2 regions of the Gallicola sp. Sow4_E12 genome follow, and region 1 is predicted to be linked to the other one. Evidence: riboswitches for the same ligand, from Rfam matches in the RefSeq annotation. Region 1 holds a riboswitch; the other holds the start of a gene.
The links. Region 1 has a riboswitch for thiamine pyrophosphate ahead of ACTQ46_RS01895 (sodium:solute symporter family transporter). Riboswitches for the same ligand answer to the same signal wherever they lie in the genome.
Positions count from the first base shown of each region.

Region 2: another riboswitch for thiamine pyrophosphate. It lies ahead of thiW (energy coupling factor transporter S component ThiW); the one in region 1 lies ahead of ACTQ46_RS01895 (sodium:solute symporter family transporter).

Region 1 is NZ_JBQKLI010000002.1:144,290-148,718, reverse strand. It holds gene ACTQ46_RS01910 (ATP-binding cassette domain-containing protein) at 1-490, opposite strand, end outside; gene ACTQ46_RS01905 (TetR/AcrR family transcriptional regulator) at 487-1,137, opposite strand; gene ACTQ46_RS01900 (DUF2568 domain-containing protein) at 1,819-2,154, shown strand; TPP riboswitch at 2,289-2,399, shown strand; gene ACTQ46_RS01895 (sodium:solute symporter family transporter) at 2,537-3,946, shown strand; gene nadA (quinolinate synthase NadA) at 4,151-4,429, shown strand, end outside.
Region 2 is NZ_JBQKLI010000015.1:16,502-20,930, reverse strand. It holds gene ACTQ46_RS08550 (ABC transporter ATP-binding protein) at 1-21, shown strand, start outside; gene thiE (thiamine phosphate synthase) at 395-1,024, opposite strand; gene ACTQ46_RS08540 (hydroxyethylthiazole kinase) at 1,017-1,802, opposite strand; gene thiW (energy coupling factor transporter S component ThiW) at 1,799-2,299, opposite strand; TPP riboswitch at 2,358-2,457, opposite strand; gene ACTQ46_RS08530 (PHP-associated domain-containing protein) at 2,608-3,291, opposite strand; gene ACTQ46_RS08525 (MerR family transcriptional regulator) at 3,563-4,330, opposite strand; gene ACTQ46_RS08520 (ABC transporter permease) at 4,402-4,429, opposite strand, start outside.

The DNA.
Region 1 (4,429 bases):
CCATCAAAGGATCCAGTCCGGATGTAGGTTCGTCAAAGATATACAAATCGACATCAGCAGCTAAAGCAGAGATCAAGGCGACTTTTTGCCGATTTCCTTTTGAATAAGTTCTGCATTTTTTCCGAGGATCAAAATCGAATTTTTCGATAAGCTCTTCTTTATAGTTGGAATTTTTCTGTTTTTTTAATTTCAAGAATAAATCGATCACTTCGCCTCCCGTAAGATTCGGCCAAAGATTTACATCCCCGGGTACATAGGAAAGATTTTTATGAATTTCTATAGCATCTTTCCAAGGGTCGAGTCCAAAAACCTTTGAATCTCCTGCGCCTTTTAAGATTCCGAGGATAATTCGTATAGTTGTTGTTTTTCCAGCACCATTAGGCCCTATAAACCCAAGGATCTCTCCTTTTTGAAGTTCAAGGTAAACTCCCTTTAGAGCTTCTGTTTTTCCGAAGTTTTTACTAACATCTTTTAAAGAAATTACGCTCATTGATATTTCTCCTTATAAAAAAGTCTTTTTAAATCTAGTATCATTTTGTCGAAATCTTTCCAGTCTTCATCGAAATTCTTATGGCTTATGCTTTCACCAATTAACCGTTGAGTCAGTTCGGCAGAATAACCGTCTATGATCCAGTTAATATATTTTTTTGAAGAATCAATATTTAAATCCGTTCTGAAAAAGTTGTCGTTTTTTGAACTGGATAGAATTTCTAATATCTTATTTCTATATTCTATATTCTTATCAAATTCTTCCTTAATCCTAGTAGAAATAAGTGTATTTTCTGGATTTAAATAAAGCATCCCGATAAAATCAAAAGCCTCTTTATTATCTCTATAAGCTTTAAGTTTTATTTTAGCGGCACGTTCATACTGGCCGATATAATCTAAATCCTCTATATTTTCCAAGAATTTTTCTGAAATCCCAATTCCAAAATCCGCTGTAAAAGATGCTAAGAATTCAAAAAGGCTTAATTTACTGCCGAAATAATGAAAAACCATAGATTTTGAGATGCCGGCCGACTCTGCGATTTGTTCTACAGATGTTTTTTTATATCCATATTTCCCAAATTCCTGCAGTGCTGCTCTTAAAATAATGTCTCTTTTATTCTCATCAAGGGCTAAAAACTTTTCGTACATATCATACCTCCATAAACCATTTTGGTTTATATAGAGCATACTACAATAGACTGGATCGGTCAATGGTTTTATGGTGTAGATTTAAACATCTTTAGATCCTTAAGGGCGTGATAGTTTAAAAGATAATTAGAGTCAGCGGTTATCCCGTGAAATGGGAGGGTAAATATTATAGACAAGAAAATTCGAATATAAAAAGAAAGGATATAGATACGAATGTCTGGATATAGACGTTAATTATTAGTTTGGGACTCTTTGTGTTTTTTATGTTCAAAAGATTTGTTCAAAAATGGAAAAAAGCTTCAACGCTGATCATGCTGTTTATTGCAGCATTATACAGTTCTTTTCGTTTTATAATCCCCATGAATCCTTCTCCTGATCTAGCAGGAGGAGAAAAAAATTCAGACAGAAACAGCTTTTTATATACACAAAACGCAATTTCATGAAATGTCGACAGATGGAGAAGAAAGAGAAATCTCTGTTTATATATGGGTGCTTAGTGAACTATAGTATGGTATAGGAAGTTACTCATCGATATATTTTGAAACGTCAGCTATCCCAGAAGGAATCAAGAAACAATCTATCCTTATTTTACGGTGATATCGGAAAAGTTTTGGATAAAATGAAAACGTAGATCCAAAAAATACAGCATAGTGGAATCTTGTAGAAAGCAGAGGTCGTAAAATGCTAATAATAAATGATATAGCAGCTTTTATTATAGAGATATTTTCAGTTTTATTGGTTGTAAGATGGGCTTATATTATTCTAGAGCAGATGTGGCATAAGATTTCTTTGTCTGTGGCAGCGGCTGCAGTATTTGCTCTGCTATGGAGAATCTTTTTTTCTCCAAAGGCAGCATATCCATTAAGTGGAAATCTCAGATGGTCTTTAGAGTTTTTGATATTATTGTTTCCTTATCTTCAGTTTTTGAACAAGAAGACCAGTTATATTATTTTTGCAGGGATTGGGATTTTTATAAACCTTTTTATACAGGCAAAATTTGGCAGGTCAGATTTCTAATAAATGTGCAGATGTTTTAAAGGCACTTGAATATCTATTTTTATTATGTTACAGTTGATTAGTAGTATAATTTTCAGATAGAAAGCAGCAGCGGTTTTATCGGAATAATACTATGTTCGTGAAATTGAAAATCGAATACTCACTAGGAGTGCTGGAGAGGCCAGCTGAGAGAAAGATCCTGATATCTTTTAATCCTTTAACCTGATCTGGATAATACCAGCGTAGGAAAGTGAACGACTTGTTTATAATTTACTATATGCTTGTAAAACACAAATTCTAGATCAGGATTTGTGTTTTTTTATTTGGGATAAAATGATTTTCTTGATATGTCTTGAGTGTATTTGATTTTATAAAGCTGCAAAAAATAAAAGGAGGCGGTATTATGATTTCATCTACAGTTGTGATTTCTTTAATACTTATTACAGTAATTATTTTTACGTTTATTGGTATTGTTTACAGCAAAGGGAAAATTGAGAACATCGATGATTATTTAACAGCGAGAGGAAGTACAGGTTCCCAAAGATTGACTGCTACATTTTTAGCATCTTTTATAGGGGTGTTTATATTATTCACTCCTCCAGAAGCAGGAGCTATCGGCGGAATTGCTACTATTATAGGTTATGCTTTTGGGGCAGCAAGTCTTTACTTTGCTTTTTCCATCTTAAGTCCTAAAGTAAGAGCCTATCTTCCGGAGGGTAGTACCATAAGCGATTATGCACTGAAAAGATACGGATCTAAAATGTACGTTTTAACCATTCTTTTATCTATATTTTATATGCTGGTACATTTAATAGCGGAGCTGACAGCGATAGCTCAAGTGGCTTTTCAAATGGCAGAAGTTCCTTTAGTATATACTGCATTGTTAGTAGGAGCAGCGACAATGATCTACACAACTTATGGCGGGCTCAAGGCTTCTATGTTTACAGATGCAATTCAGATGGTCTTGATCATTGTGTTAACATTAACTGTAGCTGCTGGCGTGTTGTATTATAGCGGAGGTATGGGAGAAATTATCAGACAAACTCAGGTGAACCGTCCCGATCTGCTTGATATTGGAAATATAGGCGGCATCGAATATGGTTTAACCCTTTGTATCGGGGTGTTTGCTGCGAATCTATTCCATCAAGGGTACTGGCAAAGAATTTATTCTGGAAAGAATGATGCTGCGATCAAAAAATCTCTGATTGCTTGTATACTGGTTGTTCTTCCAATAATGTTCATTACAGGATTTATCGGTATCGCCTCAGCGGGGATGGGGATAGGTGATAATCCTTCCGTGGCTTTGTTTGCTCTTGTCTATGAATTGTTTCCGACAGGACTGATTATCGCTGCGTTTATTCTAGCTTTAGTTCTTGTTATGAGTACTGTGGATACTTTGCTGAATGCAATGGTTGCAACCTTTGCCATTAAAAGAAAGAAAGAAAATAAATCTATGCTTTCTTTGCAGAAGGCAAGATGGATGACAGTTATACTGATTATAATTTCTGTCTTTATTGCATCGAGAGGATATAGCGTTTTAACACTTTTCCTAGTAGCGGATTTAGTTTGTGCAGGTGTATTTATTCCGCTGTTCTTCGGTTTATACAGTCCGAAGCTAAGAGAAAACACAGCAGTTTTGGGAGCTGTGCTGGGAGTGGCATCGGGAGTTCCTTTCTTTATCCAAAATAAATTATTCATCGCATTTCTGATCCCGATCTTTGTATCTGCAGGGATCTGTATTCTGGGAAACAAATTTGCACCCTTGGAAGCAGCGGAAGAGATGAAAGAGATGGAAGAGATGAAAGCTCTGTAAGTAGAAGAAATAGAAAATATTAGAAAAACTGCGGTTTAAGATAATCGTAGTTTTTCTTAATTGCTGAAATATACGATAAATGAATAGAATGATTTATTAGGAAAATATAGTATAATTGAAATTAACTGTATTGACAGTAAAGGAGCAAAAGGGTATACTTCAGAACTATGGGAATAATAAAAAGTGAACATTCGAGGTGCAAATATGAATATAATCGATAAAATAAATCAATTAAAGAAAGAAAAGAATGCCGTCATTATGGCTCATTACTATGTAGATGGAGACATACAAAAAATTGCAGATCTTGTAGGAGATTCTTATTATCTCAGCAAGAAGGCTTCTGAAACAGATGCAGATACCATAATTCTTTGCGGAGTATCTTTTATGGGAGAAAGTGCGAAGATATTAAACCCAGACAAAAAGGTATATCTTCCTGACAGCGATGCTGATTGTCCTATGGCTCACATGGTCGATGCAAAAAGT
Region 2 (4,429 bases), on a different contig from region 1:
TTTAAAAGCACTCAGAGATGATTAAATGACCATCCATTTTAAAATTTTCAGATTCCTATGAATACTATCCGCCTAAACAATACCTTTCAAAAAAAGGAAAGCGAATTTTCCGCTTTCCTTTAAAAAGAAACAAGTTCTATGTTTCTTCCACAACTTCACTCTCTGAAGCCCTAGCTCAAATCAGGCATTTTGATTTGACAGCAGGTCAGCAGATCGTTCTTAACCAAATGAAAAAACACATTTGGAGAACGAGTTGCACCAGACCTACTAAGTTTTCAAAAAACAAAAATCAAGTTAGGTCTAGCTCACGCCACTCGTTTCCCAATGACGGCGTCCTTCTGTGATTGGCTAGAAACGATCGGCCCCTCTCTCACACTACACATTTTCCTTATCTCTATATCTTCTCAACCGCTTCCTTTAATCTCTTTAAATCTCCTTCCACATCTTCCGACTGCATAAGATATCTCACGACACAAACTCCATCCACACCGCTTCCTTTTAAGATATCCAAATTTTCCGCCCTAAGCCCTCCGATGGCAAATACATCGATATCTACAGCTTTTTTAATCTCTGCAAGTGTCTCTACAGAGGTTCGAACAGGATTTGCATGAGTTGTAGTATCATATATCGCTCCTACGCCTACATAATCAGCACCATCTCTTTCTGCCTTTTTCGCCGCTTCTACTGTTTTTGCTGTAGCACCAACGATTTTTCCCGGACCTAACAGTCTGCGGGCGATGGCAACAGGCATATCGTCTGCCCCTACATGAACCCCGTCGGCGCCTACTGCCAAAGCAATATCTACACGATCGTCGATTACAAAAGGAGTGCCGTAATGCCCTGCTATTTCTTTGATCTTCCTTCCTCTTTCTAAAAGCTCTGCTGTAGAACTATCCTTTTCCCGAAGCTGCAATAAAGCGATTCCTTCTCTGCAGGCCGTCTCTATTCTTTCGTAAAACTCTTTCTCCGAAAGTCCTCTGCTGTCCGTTATTAGATAAACACCCTTCTCCCTTGTTTTATACATTAAACTCCTCCCTCTCTAAATCAGCCAAATCCTCTTCTTTTAATTCTTCTAAAGCGCTTATAAAGGCAGCATAATAAAATCCAATTCCTAGGCCTTTTTCTCGTAAGCTTCGAAGGGCCTTTTCTCCGCAAACTGCATTGACTCCCATGCCATATACAGCTCCTTCATAAAGCTCTACTGTGGAAAATAGCCCTGTCAAAAGAGATCCGATACAGCCTGTTCCTGTAACCTTAGGCATATCTGAACTTCCGCCCTTTAAAACAGTCACTCTTTTTCCGTCTGTAATATAGTCTGTTTTTCCAGTGATGCATACAATTTCAGCTGTTTTTTCAGTTAAATGAATCCCTGCTTCCACCGCTTCTTTTGATTCCGTCTCCGAGTCAACTCCCCGGGCAGTATTCTCATCCTTATATAAAGCAATAATTTCAGAAGCATTTCCTTTAAGGATCGTAATTTTTCCTTCCTTCGCCAAATCATACACATAGGAACGCCTATGTGCAGAGGCTGCTGTACCTGAAACATCTAATAGAAAAGGAATACCTCGTTTCATTGCATCTTCTGCAGCGATCTTTATAGACTTTAAGCGATCCCTTGTATTGCTTCCTAAATTTCCATAGACAAGATCCGATCTTCCCGTCATCTCTTCCACTTCATCCGGATTATCCGCACAAAGAGGACTTGCTCCGAGTACAAGCGTACTATTGGCAGAAACAGCTTTCACCATATCATGGACTAAAAGATGGGCTAGAGGCTCTTTCTTCCTTAATAACTCGATCACTTTAACACCTCTTCCATCATCTGTTTAAAAAATTCTTTCTTCGCCATAATATGTACAAAGAAAAGACCTAAAAGTCCTCCGGATAAAGTGCCCGCTAGAAAACCTGGTACATATGTAAGCCACCCGATCTCTGGAACTCCCATAATAAGAGCCATCACAGGATAGGACAATAACGAACCGATGATTCCTGTTCCGATCCACTCCCCTACGGCAGCTCCCCACGGCTTTTTAATCTTCACAAAAAAGATTCCAGATAGTGCCGCTCCGAATACCGATCCTGTTATCGCCACAGGGCTAATGGCTAAAAACATCATCCGCATAATATTAATAAGAAGCGCCACAACAAAAGCTCCCGCAGGCCCTACAGTAACCGCTGCAATTACATTAATAAAGTGCTGCATCGGAGCCATCCCAGGTACTCGAAGTATCGGTGACAACACAAAACCCAGCGCAATCAAAAAGGCCATCCACAACTGTTTTCTCAAATTTTTATTCATTTAAAATTCCTCCTTTTTTCGCCGAGCAAATAAAAAAGCACCCCGAGGAGTGCAAAAAAAGGCATCTTTTTTGCTTCCTTTCGACGGCATTACCCGTGTCAAGTTCAAAGGATCCGCGCATATAGCGCATCTCAGCTTCTGCTCTCCCAGCGATTAGTATAATTGTACTCTTAGTCTTATAGAAATGCAAATCAAAACTGAATATTTTTCATATGAACTATAAAAAAATATTTTCTTTGTATCGACAAGTATTTCGCCTAGATTCTTAAGGTTTTTGCCTATGATTCAAACAATCAGAGTCTACCCCTCTACATCCGAATAAAAGGTCTTTCTTCTATCTGGATATTAAACTTCTCTTGGTCCTTATTTTTTTCATCAAAATCATAACTGGTATATCCGGACAATACCATCGGCTCGCATCTTTCATTCTTTAAAGCCTCTACAAGGTCTGTTACCGTTTTGCAATCGGAAGGTACTTTTGTGGCATAGCGTCCCAAGGCAATTAAATTATGGCAATCGCTGGCTCCGATAGGCTGAAGATCCAGCATCTTGCAATACTCGTAAGCTTTTTTATTCTCTTCTTCTGTAGAACTTCCGTTTAAAACTTCTATGCCGGCAAGACCTCTCACTCTTAAAAGATCTTCTCCCAACCCTCTAGAGTTTCCTCTAAAAGGATGAGCCGCTATACAAACACCGCCCCTGACATTTACCCAGTCGATAAAATCCTGTGCTTCCAGATGCGGTTTCGGCAATTCGTCTATCCCAAAAGCTAAAATATCTCCCTCGATAGATAAATACTCTACTCCGACAAAGATAGGAAAATCCTCCTGAGCAGAAATCTTTCTTGCATAATCCGCTAATCCGTACTTGTCATGATCTGTAATACAGATCCCGTCTAAACCCACTCTCTTCGCTTCCCGCACCATTTCTTTCAAATTCATCTTGCTGTCTGAAGAAAATGTACGCTCATGCATATGAAAATCGATTATCATATTCTCTCCTATAATATACCCTTTAAATTATCTTTGATTTTTCCCTAATTAAAGCTCTTAAATCTAATGCTTTCCATCTGTTAATAACTTGACATTATATTATAATATCACTGTAGTAATAGCAAGATGCATAATGTTGCGTAACGTTTATCAAAAGAAGAATTTTCCTATATGAAAATTTAAAGTGAAAGGGTTTCTTATTACAAAAAAAGAAAGCGAATTATTATTCACTTTCCTTTTCCTATTTCATTTTAAAAACTTTCCTTTATACTTAATCTTCTAACACTTTTATCTGAATTTCTGTTATGTATTTTTCTTTTTGGGTCTCAATAAATTGGTCAATAATATTGAAGTTTACAGATTTATCATCTAAATATAAATCTTCATACTTTTGTCTCATATTCTCTGTTGTTTCCATTATATTTTCATAAGGCCCAACATGATAACCATATAAATATTTACCTTTAGGGATAACTTTCAGCTCACCATCATGAGTATTATAATCACTATCCCTTCTGATATCTTCTAGCCTATCACCTATATATGCTCCGAAGGATTTAAATTCATTTTCATAAAACGCGATCGTTGGAAAAAAGTAAAAGGAGTCGCTTCTATAGAGTAAATCTTCTTCTATCGGCAGATAGAATCGATTAGGAAAGATATTAACTGCGGTAATATCTGTATTTAAATAAATTAACTTTTCTCGGGTAAAATTAATTTTTCGTTCAATCGCTTTTCTTATCTTAAGCAGCTCTTCGCTTTGTTTTAACAGTATTTCTGAATGCTGTTCTAAGCTTTCTAATGTCTTATCTGGATCCTTAAATTTTACATAATCAGATATATCGTCTAAAGAATAGCCTATCTTTTTAAGATATCGAATCGTTGCAAGCTCATAAATTTGACTAGAACTATATTGTCTATATCCCGTCTTTTTATCTTTATCATCAGGACGAAGCAATTTGATCTTGTCATAATATTGAAGCGTTTGCTTATTTATTTTAAACAATTTGCTCAATTGACCTATTTTTAAATAACTCATTTTGTAAAACCTCCTTAAGATATAACATAATTATATCTTATATTCTACAAAATTCATTCATACTTGCTATGCTATCTTTCATCTCGAATAAATGGCTGT